DNA from 2 places in the Rhizobium sp. SVR5-9E genome. Region 2 is predicted to be linked to the other one. Evidence: predicted binding sites of a transcription regulator. Region 2 holds the regulator's gene; the other holds the start of a gene.
The links. The regulator HrcA, encoded in region 2, represses chaperone genes, less so after heat shock. The targets are predictions, from matches to a motif close to GTTAGCACTCNCNNNNNGNGAGTGCTAAC.
Positions count from the first base shown of each region.

Region 1 (6,736 bases), on a different contig from region 2:
GTGTTGTTTTCGTGGTGTGTCTAACAGTCTCTGTCATTTATCCCTCCCTGCTGGCGAAGCATCGAGACCGACGGCGGCCCATGGCCGCCCTCGGCGCTTTGATTGATATCAACTCTTGATGGCGATGCGCTTGACCTGCGACTGCGCCTTGTCGCTCTTCGGCAAGGTCACGGTCAGCACGCCGTTCTTGAAGCGAGCATCGACCTCATCTTCCTTGACTTCGAAACCGAGCGGGATGCGGCGCTCGAACCGGCCGTAATAACGCTCAGAGAAGTGCCGATCCTTGTCCTCGCTCTCTGAGCGCTTTTCGCCCTTCAGCGTTAGCACTCCGTCATTGAGCAGGACCTCGATGTCCTTTTCCTCAAGGCCGGGCACTTCGGCCGTCACCTTGATCTCCTTGTCCGTGTCGGAGATCTCGACGCTCGGCCAACCGGTACTGAATGCGGATGTCCGGGCAACGGATGGCAGGCTGGAGCCGAAGCCGCGGAAGACGTCGTCGAACAGCCGGTTTACCTCGCGATGCAGCGACAGGAACGGATCACGCCCGTCATCGCGAAAAAGGCTCGGAACCTGGTTGCCGTTGTCGCGGCCCCAGGGAATCAAATCACGCATACTCATGATTTTCTCCTTTCTGATGGTTCGCTTGGCAAAGCTTCACTGCTGGGCCGAGCCTAGCCCGGCGCCAGTGCGCTTATTGTGGTGGAAGCCTTAAGCCGCCTGCTTCTCGGCCTCGATCTGCTTCGTCTGAGTCATGGGCAGCGTATCGGTTGCGATCTCGATCTTGCGCGGCTTCATCTCCTCCGGGATTTCGCGCTTGAGGTCGATGGTCAGAAGACCATTGACAAGCCCGGCGCCCACGACCTTGACGTGGTCGGCGAGCTCGAACCGGCGCTGGAACGAGCGGCCGGCGATGCCGCGATGCAGATACTGCACATCTTCAGCATTCGCCTTCTGGCCCGATACGACGAGCATGTTCTGCTCCTGAGTAATCGTCAGTTCGTCCTGCGAGAAGCCCGCAACTGCCATGGCAATGCGGTAATCGTCCCCACCGGACTTGACGATGTCGTAGGGCGGCCAGTTGTCGATCGCCTCGACACGGCTTGCAGTTTCGAGCGCATTCAGTATCCGGTCGAAACCGACGCTCGACCGGAACAGGGAAGAAAAATCGAGGTTTGTCCTCATAGCCATATCCTCCTTATAAGCAACATGGACACAAGGAGACGCCAAGAGCACTTGGCCGCTTCCTGGACTTGTCGACTCCCATTGGGCAATCGAACAATATTGATATAATCCAGTGGCTTGCCGTATCAAGAGGAGTGGAATTACCTGACATAGGAAATGATTTTTTTGTTGGTCGCACCACATTAGAGAAGGCAAGAGAAAGGAGAGTGGATATGACAATGACATCTGAAGACGTCATCGCCATTCTTGGGCCTGTCGATGAAATTCTGGTGGCGGAGGTCAGGGCGACAGGTGCGACGGCGGCTGAACTCGCTGAGGCATTTGCGTGGGCTAACAATGACGAAGCCTTGATGGGTGAAGGGCGGCCTCTGCCGACCGGCAGAGTTGCCGCCCTGATCGATCTGTTGGTCTCAAATGAAGAGGAGCCGGAATAGGCAAGGCGGGCGACCCCGCCTCCTTTGAGTTGCTGCCTGGCCTATGCCATCGTGACCACCCGAACATCGCCTCGGCGATCGAGGACGTCGACCACGACCTGACGGCCGGAGCGGCGGATGGCGACGTCGGCCACGCCATCGCCGATCCGCAGGCGCCGCAGGATCACCTCGTCGAGGAATGACGGCAGATGCGGCTCCTTGAAACTGACTTGCAAAGCGCCCGGTGCGTCATTGACCGGGCGCTTCCTGCGAGGCGTTGGCCCTCATGGCCTCCACCAGTTCGTCGTGGACTCGGATGCCTCTTTTGAAGCAGCGGCCGACAGCCGTCATCAATTCGGCGACGGCCGCCGGGTCCTTTGCAATCCCGCGTTCGCGCGCGATGGTCTTGACGACATCGACACATATGCGGAGGTCTTCCCTCGAAAGATGACTGCTCGTCATCTGCCGCTCCAAGGAACGCCCGCCGCTTTCGCGGCGGGCACGCCTTCTTAGTAGTCCATGCCGGCGCCAGCGGGCAGGGCCGGATCGGCATCCTTCTTGGGCTTTTCGGCGATCATCGCTTCCGTCGTCACCAGCAGACCGGCAACGGAAGCGGCATCCTGGAGCGCGGTGCGCACGACCTTGGCCGGATCAATGACGCCCTGAGCGTAGAGATCACCGTACTCGCCGGTCTGCGCGTTCCAGCCGTAGGAGAAATCGGCCTTCTCACGCAGCTTGCCGACAATCACGGAGCCTTCTGCACCGGCATTCTCGGCGATCTGGCGAACAGGTGCTTCGATCGCGCGGCGGACGATCTCTACGCCGACCTTCTGGTCCGGGTTGACGGTCGTGAGATTATCGAGTGCCTTGACCGCCCGCAGCAGTGCAACGCCGCCGCCTGGCAAAATGCCTTCCTCGACGGCGGCACGCGTGGCATGCAGGGCGTCGTCAACGCGATCCTTCTTCTCCTTCACTTCGACTTCCGTTGAACCGCCGACGCGGATAACGGCGACACCGCCAGCGAGCTTGGCAAGACGTTCCTGCAGCTTCTCGCGGTCGTAGTCGGAGGTGGTTTCATCGATCTGCGCACGGATCTGTGCAACGCGACCATCGATCTCAGCCTTGGAGCCAACACCGTCGATGATGGTGGTGTTTTCCTTTTCGATCGATACCTTCTTGGCTCGGCCGAGCATGTTGAGGGTGACATTTTCAAGCTTGATGCCGAGATCTTCGGAGATGACAGTGCCGCCCGTCAGGATGGCGATGTCCTCCAGCATGGCCTTGCGGCGGTCGCCGAAGCCCGGAGCCTTGACAGCAGCGATCTTGAGGCCGCCGCGGAGCTTGTTGACGACGAGGGTCGCAAGTGCTTCGCCTTCGACGTCTTCAGCGATGATCAGCAACGGCTTGGACGACTGAACGACAGCTTCGAGAACCGGGAGCATGGTCTGCAGGTTCGAAAGCTTCTTTTCGTGGATCAGGATGTAGGGATCCTCGAACTCGACGCGCATCTTGTCCTGGTTGGTGACAAAGTAGGGGCTGAGATAGCCGCGGTCGAACTGCATGCCTTCGACCACTTCGAGTTCGGTCTCGGCGGTCTTGGCTTCCTCGACGGTGATGACGCCTTCGTTGCCGACCTTCTCCATCGCTTCGGCAAGATAGCGACCAATCTCGGCGTCGCCATTGGCCGACACTGTGCCCACCTGAGCGATCTCGGAATTGCTGGTGATCTTTCGAGCGTTGGTCTTCAGTTCCTTGACGACGGCCTCGACAGCAATGTCGATGCCGCGCTTTAGGTCCATCGGGTTCATACCAGAAGCGACCGCCTTGGCGCCTTCCTTGACGATAGCCTGTGCAAGTACAGTCGCTGTCGTGGTGCCGTCACCGGCCAGGTCGTTTGTCTTCGACGCGACTTCGCGCAGCATCTGGGCGCCCATGTTCTCGAACTTGTCTTCCAGTTCGATTTCCTTGGCGACCGAAACCCCGTCCTTGGTGATGCGTGGAGCACCGAAGGACTTGTCGATGACGACGTTGCGGCCTTTTGGGCCAAGGGTGACCTTCACGGCATTGGCAAGCACATCGACCCCACGCAGCATGCGTTCACGGGCGTCGGTGTTGAATTTGACTTCTTTCGCAGCCATTTTTTAACTCCTCAATAGGCAGCTATCTGACCGGTGGTTGGATCTACGGATTGCGCTCTTAGGCGGCTTTCTTCTGCTCGGCCTGTGCCTCGATGATGCCCATGACATCGCTTTCCTTCATGATCAGCAGGTCTTCGCCGTTGATCTTGATCTCGGTACCGGACCATTTGCCGAACAGGATGCGATCTCCCGCCTTGACGTCGAGCGCCTGAAGCTGACCGGCATCGTTGCGCGCGCCAGGACCAACGGCGATGACTTCGCCTTCCTGCGGCTTTTCCTTGGCGGTATCGGGAATGATGATCCCGCCTTTGGTCTTTTCTTCGGATTCGACCCGGCGGACGAGAATGCGATCATGAAGCGGTCGGAACGACATGTTTTCCTCCGTTGAGCAAAAAAGATGACGTTGTTCCCTGCCGGACCGGACACCAGTCCGGGCGGGTGCGAACCTCGTCTGAGCGTTCGCGCGAAAAACTTATTTTTGGTTTTTTCTCTTTTCAAGAGGGTGGAGAAGAAAAATTAGCACTCGTAACGAGCTGCTGCTAACATGCTGGAAAGGAACAATAAACGGGCTTCTTACGTTTAAAATCGGTTGATGGGTATACAATTTTGAGCCACCTTCACAGTGTTATGAAACGGAGATGAAGCATGCAATTCTCATCGGATCTGGAGCGCCAACTCAACGGCTATGGTCTGACCACCGCACACATCCTCTACCGCATTCCCGATTTCGAGTCCGTGCTACAGACCTATGTCTGGCAGGACTACGACCTCGCGCCCGATTTTCCCGAGATGCACAAGTTCCTGGGCTTCTGGCAGACGAGCCTCGACGGTCCGCTGCATTCCGTCCGCTATACCCATCAGCGTCTGATCGGACCGAACGAATGGCGCCGCGTTGAAGGCGAGTTCAAGCTGCACTGAGGCTTGAAACCACATTTTTCCCTTCCTAGCTTTTTCCCCGATCGAGGGGGCAAGGGCTCGGTCAGCATCGCACGCCTGTTCAGAGTGAGACCGAAATGGAAGAGAAAATTCAAATGATGAAAGACCTCAGCATCGAGGAGCGAGAAGAGGTCTTTGCCGATATTGCGCGCGTTCTGGAGGGTACCGCACACGAGGCCTATGTCGAAGGCAACCGCCACTTTGCCGCACTTTCGGCCAACATGGCGCAGGCAATCCGCGTCAACGCCGACGAGCTGGCGCGCGACAATGTTCAGAACGCCGAGCGCGTGCTGCTTCAGGCGTCTACCATGATCTCGCAATTCAATGCCGTGCATCCCTACCGGATGGTGAGCAAGGCCGTGCACTAAGGACTACTTCACGGCTCCTTCAGTTCCCCACACGATCGTGGCACTATGAAGATTGTGCGTCGGTCCGTCCAAGGCGGCATGCAAGCGTTGCTTCACTGCCGCATCCTGTCTGCTAACAGCCAAGACCAGATCGCGCATGACGCTGCGAAGGCTGTGGAACTGATCGACGAGATCCATCACAACATCAACGCCCGCCTCGTTGACCCCCATGTCGCGCGTCAGGTCCAAGATCAGGCGCGCGCGGGCAACATGTGCATCCCCGAAGTCGCGCTGGTCCTCGGCGATCTGCGGTGTAAGGCAACCCTACTCGATCCACAGTTCCAGCTCAGTCGCCTCGATCTTGAGGCGATGACGGAATTCGCGATCGCCCATGATCAAATCATCCATACTCTTTCGCGGATGCGCAATACCTTTCCGCTGCTGGAATTGGGCGGCAGGACCACGTTGCCGGGCCGGAGGGCGTCGGCACGCGCACCTTGCCGCCAAGCACGACTTCGCTGAGCGTGACTGGCAGGTCGAGGCGGATATCGTCGCCATCGCGGGTGAAAAAGCGGGTGGGATATCGATCAGTGCGTCGCCGGCAGGACCGCCCCGAAACCATCGTCCTTGCCCCGTAGTGGGTCTGACCGTCACGCGTGCCGGCCGATATCTGGACTTCAAGCGCCGGGCCGGCGGGAAGGCTGACCTTGGTCGTGGCGCCATTGGCCGAGTCGAAGAAATCGACTTCCAATGAGAAATGGCGGTCGCGTCCAGAAGCACGAATCGAGACCCACCCGGGGCCCGCGCTTCGCGAAAAAAGCTCGCGAAAACATTGTCCACATCACCAAAATCGGCACAGCGGCTCCATTGTGATGGGGCTCACCAGGACCGGCTGCCGATGCGTAGTCGCGATAGAAGTTGCGGGGCGCTTGTTCGGCGCCCGTCATATCGATCTCACCGCGGTCGAAGCGGGCGCGCTTTTCTTCGTCGCTCAACAGCTCGTACGCAGCGGAATCTCCTTGAATTTTGCCTCGGCACGTTTATCGCCGGGGTTTAAGTCGGGGTGCAACTTCTTTGCGAGCTTGCGAAATGTGCTCTGAATTTCCTTTTGATGCGCATCCGGTTTCAGCCCAGAAGCTGGTATGCGTCTTGGCTCATACATGTCTCCTGTCAGGCAAACGGCATAACAATTCTCGTTCTATATAAGTTGCCAAACTCTGCTTTGGAGTGGGAATGTCAGCGTACAGCGATCACCAAGGGAATTGAGCAGGGGTAATCGCAATCTCCCTGACGTGACCTGGAACGATCGTCGATTTTTTTTCCGGGTGGTCTTGAATCCGAAAATCCCAAAAACCAGATCGATTGCCGCCAGCCGCTGAAGACAGGGCTGGTCTTGCTTGGAGCGCCCGTCTTTCGGCGCTTGCGTACCCATGTTGCTTCAAGGAGGATATGGCTATGGCAACATCTTACGACTATGCACCTTTGTTCCGCTCGAGCGTTGGCTTTGACCGGGTCTTCAATCTTCTCGAAAATGCCCAGCGCGCCCGCTCGATCAGCGATTGGCCGCCCTATGACATCGTCAAGACTGGTGATGACAGTTATCGCATCTCGATTGCAGTGGCGGGCTTTGCCCAGGATGATCTCGACATCACCTTCCAATCCAATCTACTCACGGTCACCGGCAAGAAGCAGGAGACGGCGTCCGAAGGCTATCTGCATC
Region 1 covers NZ_JBNDHS010000008.1:4,719-11,454, forward strand. Annotated here, with positions in the region: gene ACPYOJ_RS06440 (Hsp20/alpha crystallin family protein) at 109-618, opposite strand; gene ACPYOJ_RS06445 (Hsp20 family protein) at 709-1,182, opposite strand; gene ACPYOJ_RS06450 (hypothetical protein) at 1,395-1,616, shown strand; partial or broken gene ACPYOJ_RS06455 (hypothetical protein) at 1,658-1,840, opposite strand; gene ACPYOJ_RS06460 (hypothetical protein) at 1,845-2,057, opposite strand; gene groL (chaperonin GroEL) at 2,105-3,733, opposite strand; gene groES (co-chaperone GroES) at 3,792-4,106, opposite strand; gene ACPYOJ_RS06475 (usg protein) at 4,379-4,651, shown strand; gene ACPYOJ_RS06480 (hypothetical protein) at 4,747-5,037, shown strand; gene ACPYOJ_RS06485 (hypothetical protein) at 5,041-5,265, opposite strand; gene ACPYOJ_RS06490 (DnaJ C-terminal domain-containing protein) at 5,417-5,767, opposite strand; gene ACPYOJ_RS06495 (DnaJ domain-containing protein) at 6,008-6,178, opposite strand; gene ACPYOJ_RS06500 (Hsp20 family protein) at 6,472-6,736, shown strand, end outside.
Region 1: the regulator HrcA is predicted to act here: its motif matches at 4,249-4,277, upstream of groES (co-chaperone GroES).

Region 2 (6,736 bases):
CTTCAGCGCATCGGCGACGTCGTGCAGGCGACCGAGGAACTTCAAGTCGCGGTCGTTCAGGGCCTGAACGCCGAGCGACACACGGTTGACGCCCGCCGCGCGATAGCCCCGGAAGCGCTCAGCCTCGACGCTCGACGGATTGGCCTCCATGGTGATCTCGATGCCATCAGGCACGTGCCAGTGCTTCGCAATGCCCTCCAGGATCGCCGAAACGGTCGCCGGGTTCATGAGCGACGGCGTGCCGCCGCCGAGGAAGATGCTCGTCACAGTTTTCGGCCCGCTCATCTGGCGAACGGAAGCCATCTCCCTGAGGAAGGCTGCGGTGAACCGCTCCTGATCCACGGGCTGGTGACGGACATGGCTGTTGAAGTCGCAGTACGGGCACTTCGCCGCGCAGAATGGCCAATGCACATAGACGCCGAAACCCGGCTCTCCCGTGTCGGGTAGAAGCGTCGCATCGCGTGTCAGGCTTGCCGTATCGAGAATCTCCACGAACCGACCCTACGCTTCCAGGCAGGTTTCGACAAAGAGTTTGAACGCGCGCGCCCGGTGCGACAGCGCCTGCGGCTTGCCGATGCTCCAGCCGTGCTTCTCTTCGGCGCTCATCTCGCCGAAGGTGATGCCGTAGCCTTCCGGTTGAAAGACGGGATCGTAGCCGAAACCCTGGCTGCCGCGTGGCGGCCAGACGACGGTTCCTTCGACCTCGCCGCGGAAGAGCTCCGTATGTCCGTCCGGCCAAGCGAGGCAGAGCACGCTGACGAAGCGTGACGTCCGCTGCTCGGGCTTCATGGCTCCGGCTTTTTCCAGTGCCTGTTCCACCTTTTCCATCGCCATCGCGAAATCGCGCTTGCCATCCGCAGTCTCGGCCCAGTTGGCCGTATAGACGCCGGGAGCGCCGTCCAGTGCATCGATGACTAGCCCGGAATCGTCTGAAAGCGCCGGCATATTTGCTGCCTTCGCGGATGCGAGCGCTTTGATCGTCGCGTTCTCCTCGAAGGTCGTGCCTGTCTCATCCGGCTCGACGAAGTTGAGCTCTGCTGCCGATTTGGCGATGAAGCCGAGCGGACCGATCAGGTCCTGGATCTCGCGGATCTTGCCGGCATTGTGGCTGGCGACGACGATCGTCTTCGTGTCAAGCGTGCGCATGGTCGGTCCTATTTGATGCCCCAGATTCTGGCTTCGGCGCATTCGAGGCTGTTTCCTGCCGGATCGCGGAAATAGATCGAGCGGCCACCGTTCGGCCAGTGCACTTCGGATTCAATGTCGATGCCGGCGGCCTTGAGCTGTGCCGCCATGACATCGATGTTTTCAGCTGACACGCGGAAGCATGCGTGACCCTGACCTTTCGTGCCATGCGGTGGCACCTGCAAGGCATCGGCCGCCGGCGGCTTGACCGTCTCGTTGGGGTTGAAGATCAGGAGCACGCCTTGCCCGCAGCGGAAGAATACATGCCGGTCTCCACCACGCGCGATCTTGGCAAGACCGAGCACGCCTTCGTAGAAAGCCTCGGCCTTGTCGAGATCGTCCGCGTAGAGCGCGGTTTCCAGCATGCCTTCCAGCAAGGCAGTCATCCGGCGATCGCCTGTTTCTGCATCTCGACGAGTTCTGCAATGCCGGCCTTCGCCAGCGTCATCAGCGTGGTAAACTCCTCGTCCGTGAAGGGTGTGCCTTCGGCGGTGCCCTGAATTTCAACGATGCCGCCGGCGCCCGTCATGACGAAATTCGCATCGGTTTCGGCCGAAGAATCTTCAAGATAATCGAGGTCGATCACCGGCTGGCTGGCGAAGATACCGCATGAAATTGCGGCGACATGATCCTTGAGCACGCGCTCGACCTTGATCATGTTGCGGGCTTCCATCCACTTCAGGCAGTCGTAGAGCGCAATCCAGGCGCCGGTAATCGAGGCGGTCCGCGTGCCGCCGTCAGCTTGGATGACGTCGCAGTCGAGCGTGATCTGGCGTTCTCCGAGTTCCTTGAGATCGACAACGGCGCGAAGCGAACGGCCGATGAGGCGCTGGATTTCTTGGGTGCGTCCACCCTGCTTGCCGGCTGCCGCCTCACGCTTCATGCGCTCGCCGGTCGCCCGCGGCAGCATGCCGTATTCGGCCGTGACCCAGCCCTTTCCGGTGTTGCGCAGCCATGGCGGCGTCTTGTCTTCAAGGCTCGCGGTGCAGAGCACATGCGTATCGCCGAATTTCACCAAGCAGGAGCCTTCCGCATGCTTGGAAAAATTGCGCTCGAACGTGACCTTGCGCATCTGGTCGGTTTTTCTGCCTGAAGGCCGCATTCTAATCTCCTGAAGCAAGATACCGAAAAGTGTCAGCGGTTTTCTGACAGCATCATGCAATGGTTTATGGTGTTGACCGCTTCTACGATTGGCGGCAGCCATTTGCAAATTCCCTTTTGCCTCGGGGGCGAGATTGACTATATTTTCGGGGTGATTGTTGGCAGCGCGGGTGCAAGGAAGTTCATGGGGTTCAGGTCGACGTCGATTTCGGATGCCGTTGCTGCGCTGGATGAACGCTCCAAGGAAATCTTCCGTCGCATCGTCGAAGGCTATCTGGAAAACGGCGAGCCGCTTGGCTCACGCAATCTCTCCCGCATTTTGCCGATGTCGCTATCGCCGGCTTCCGTGCGCAACGTGATGAGCGATCTGGAAGAGCTGGGCCTGATCTACTCGCCGCATGTCAGCGCCGGACGCTTGCCGACGCAGGGCGGTCTCCGCTTCTTCGTCGATGCCTTTATGCAGGTCGGCGACCTTTCCGCGGAAGATCGTGCGACTATCGAGCGACAGGTTCGGCCCGAAAGCCGTGACAATGCGATGGAATCGATGATGAACGAGGCAAGCCGGATGCTTTCGGGCATTTCGCGCGGCGCCGGCCTTGTCATCACGTCGAAGAGCGATCCGATCCTCAAGCATGTCGAATTTATCCGGCTGGAACCCACCAAGGCGCTTGCCGTCCTCGTTGGCGATCACGACCAGATTGAAAACCGCATCATCGAATTGCCCGCAGGCGTCACTTCAGCGCAGCTGACGGAGGCCGCGAATTTCCTCAACGCGCATATGAGCGGCCAGACGCTGCCGGAATTGCGCAAGCAGCTCAGCCATTTGAAAGAGAATGTCCGCAACGAACTGGACGCATTGTCCCAGCAGCTCGTCGAGCGCGGTATCGCCGTATGGTCGGGCACCGCCGATGAAGGCAAGCCGCCGCAGCTCATCATTCGCGGACGCTCCAATCTGCTGGAGGGCCTTGCGGGCGTGGAAGACCTTGACCGCCTCCGGATGCTCTTCGACGATCTGGAAAAGAAAGACAGCCTGATCGAGCTCTTGAATCTTGCCGAAACCGGTCCGGGTGTGCGGATCTTCATCGGCTCGGAGAACAAGCTTTTTTCGCTCTCCGGCTCCTCGCTCATCGTCGCGCCCTATCGGGACGAGGACGATCGCATCGTTGGCGCCGTCGGCGTCATCGGACCGACGCGGCTCAATTATTCGCGCATAGTGCCGATGGTTGATTACACGGCACAGCTGATTTCCAGGCTTTCGCGCGGCACCTTGTAAAAGCCGGAATTTCCCCTTCTTTGTCACGCAGACTTGATTTTTTGCGGTCAAAGCTCGATATCGGGCCCATCCCAAGACAACCCCAGTACCGGAGACCGTCATGATCGACGAAACGACGAAAAACGGACCTGACGCTGCCGCGGCCGAAGCCGCAGCCGACGCTGCCGCAAACGTCGAGAACGAAACCACCGCGGAAACGCCGGCCGAGCCCGATCTCATCGAACGCATCAAGGCGGAAAATGCTGAGCTGCGCGATCGCTATCTGCGCCTTGCTGCGGAGATGGATAACCTGCGCCGTCGTACCGAACGCGACGTCAAGGATGCCAAGTCCTATTCCGTCGCCGGCTTTGCGCGGGACATGCTCGCTGTCTCGGATAATCTCCGCCGCGCGCTCGAGTCCATCCCGCCGGAAGCAAAAGAGAGCGGCGACGCTGGCCTTACGACATTGATCGAAGGCGTCGACATGACCGAGCGTTCCATGCTGTCGGCGCTTGAGCGCCATGGCGTTCGCAAGCTGGAGCCGGTCGGTCAGAAGTTCGATCCGCACTTCCATCAGGCGATGTTCGAGGTTCCGAACACCGAAGTGCCGAACAACACCGTCGTCCAGGTCGTCCAGGCTGGCTTCACGATCGGCGAACGCGTTCTGCGCCCGGCCATGGTCGGCGTCGCCAAGGGCGGCCCGAAAGCAGCCGAAGCCGACATCAACACCGCCTTCACGGAAAAAGACGCCTGATCCCTCAGGCGTCTTTCGCCAACCAGTTTGAAAATCAGATGCGGGCGAAGCGCTCGATCAGCAGATCGTAGAAGCCGTCCGCATCCACATAGCGCATCACCTTGGCGTTGCGCTTGCGATCGGTCACGTGCCACCAGTCGATCACGGTCATGCCCGCGGTCAGTTCTGATGTTACCTCGATCTCGACGTTGCAGTGACGGCCCTTGAAGAGTTCGGGCTTGAGCAGATAGGCGATAACTGCCGGGTCGTGCAGCGGTCCGCCATCGGAGCCATACTTCTCGATATCGAAGCGCTCGAAGAATTCCAGCATCTCGACCATCGCTTTTACCGGCGCCGTACCAATCTCGGCCATGCGCTCGATCCGGCCCTTCTGCGTCAGGAGCTGATGCGTCACGTCAAGCGGCATCATCACGATCGGAATGCCGGAACCGAAGACGATCTCGGCTGCTTCGGGGTCAACATAGATGTTGAATTCCGCGGCCGGCGTTATGTTGCCGCCCTCGAAGAAGCCTCCCCCCATCATTACCAGCTCACGAACGCGGGGAATGATGTCCGGCGCCTTCTGGAAAGCCATGCCGATATTGGTGAGCGGCCCAAGCGCGCAGAGCGTCACTGCGCCCTCCGGCTCGCGGCGGAGTGTTTCGATGATGAAATCGACCGAATGCTGCTCTTGCAGCGGTATCGCCGGCTCATTGAGTTCCGGACCGTCGAGGCCGGTTTTCCCGTGCACGTGCTCGGCCGTGACCAGCTTGCGCGCCATCGGCGCGTCGGCGCCTGCGAAAACCTTCATGTCCGGCCGGCCGCATAGCTCGCACACGATGCGCGCATTGCGGCTCGTATAGGAGAGCGGCACATTGCCTGCGACGGTCGTGATGCCCAGTACCTCCAGCTCTTCAGGGCTGCCGAATGCCAGCATGATGGCTGCGGCATCGTCCTGGCCGGGATCGGTGTCGATGATGATCTTTCTAGGCTTCGCCATTCCGTCTTCCATTCCCCAAGGTGCTCGTCGCGGCGGGCACCGTTCGTTTATCTTTCCGTCGCAAATCGGCCCGGCCGCTGCGGGCGACGATTTGATGCGAGCGGCCATGGCAATTGTCAAGCGATCAGCGAAGCCCGGCTCGTGTGTTTGCCGGCAGCGGCACGAGGCTTGCGCAAAAGACGCAGCCTTCCCATATTAACGGCATCCGGATGCTGCGCTTGAGGTCCGGAAAGGTCGCTTGCATCAAGGACTTGAAAGATGAGCCGCATGACACCCTTCGCCAGCCCGCTGCTTCTGGGCTTCGACGCCATGGAAAAGACGCTGGAGCGTATCTCCAAGGCAAGTGACGGTTATCCGCCCTACAATATCGAACGGATTGCCGCCGGTCACGGTGCTCCCGAGCGCCTGCGCATCACGCTTGCCGTCGCTGGCTTCAGCGAAGAAGAACTCGACGTCACAACCGAAGAGAACCAGTTGTTGATCCGCGGCCGCCAGGTCGAACAGGGCGAGCACGAATACCTCTATCGCGGCATTGCCGCCCGACAGTTCCAGCGCACCTTCGTGCTGGCCGATGGCATGCAGGTTCTGGGCGCCAGCCTTAAGAACGGATTGCTTGCCGTCGACCTCATTCGTCCGGAACCGGCGCGCATGGTGAAGAAAATTAACATTTCGGTCTCACAGTAGGACAACGGCCCCATTCGGCTGTTGGTCCCTTCTTCCGGAGGAACAGGAATGTTGATGAAAGAAGCGAATTCTCACCTGACGAAATCCGAGCTTGCCGGCATCGGCAACGGAGAGGTCGCGTATATCCGCAAGATGCGCACCGAAGAAGTTTCGAAGTGCTTTCCCGAAGCACCGGATATCGATCCGGGCGTGGACCTTTGGGCACTTTTCGGCGCCGACGGCACGCCGATCCTGCTGACGGATAATCGCTCCAGCACGTTCTTCAAGGCTGCTGAAGACGAATTGAAAACGGTCAGCCTGCACTAGAAAGCAGGCTTAGACTCTCTTGAATGTGAGATAGGCCGAGGAGCGGCCCTCTCGCCGGGCCTTGGCCTCGTAGCGTGTACTAGGCCAGCCTTCGTAGGGCGTCAGCCAATCGGCGGCGTTTTCCGCAATCCAGTCGAAGCCGCCGTGGTCGCGGCACTTCAGCAGCGTCCAATTCACGTAAGTATCGATATCCGACGCGAAGCAGAAAAGCCCGCCGGGCTTTAGCACGCGATGGAAGCGGTCGAGATTGGTCTTGGAAACGAAACGCCGCTTCCAGTGTTTTCGCTTCGGCCATGGATCAGGATAAAGAAGGTCGATCTGATCCAGGCAATGGTCGGGCAGCCAGTCGAGCAGCTGCGTGGCGTCGTCGTTATAGACGCGGATATTCTTGGCGCCTGTCGCCTCGACGCTTGCAAGCAGCTTCTGCATGGAATTGATGAACGGCTCGACGCCGATGAAGCCGGTGGAGGGCATT
Region 2 covers NZ_JBNDHS010000119.1:2,606-9,341, reverse strand. Annotated here, with positions in the region: gene hemW (radical SAM family heme chaperone HemW) at 1-492, opposite strand, end outside; gene rdgB (RdgB/HAM1 family non-canonical purine NTP pyrophosphatase) at 502-1,146, opposite strand; gene ACPYOJ_RS30685 (VOC family protein) at 1,155-1,571, opposite strand; gene rph (ribonuclease PH) at 1,568-2,287, opposite strand; gene hrcA (heat-inducible transcriptional repressor HrcA) at 2,471-3,559, shown strand; gene grpE (nucleotide exchange factor GrpE) at 3,660-4,292, shown strand; gene ACPYOJ_RS30665 (nucleoside hydrolase) at 4,327-5,271, opposite strand; gene ACPYOJ_RS30660 (Hsp20 family protein) at 5,530-5,955, shown strand; gene ACPYOJ_RS30655 (BQ00720 family protein) at 6,004-6,261, shown strand; gene trmB (tRNA (guanosine(46)-N7)-methyltransferase TrmB) at 6,271-6,736, opposite strand, start outside.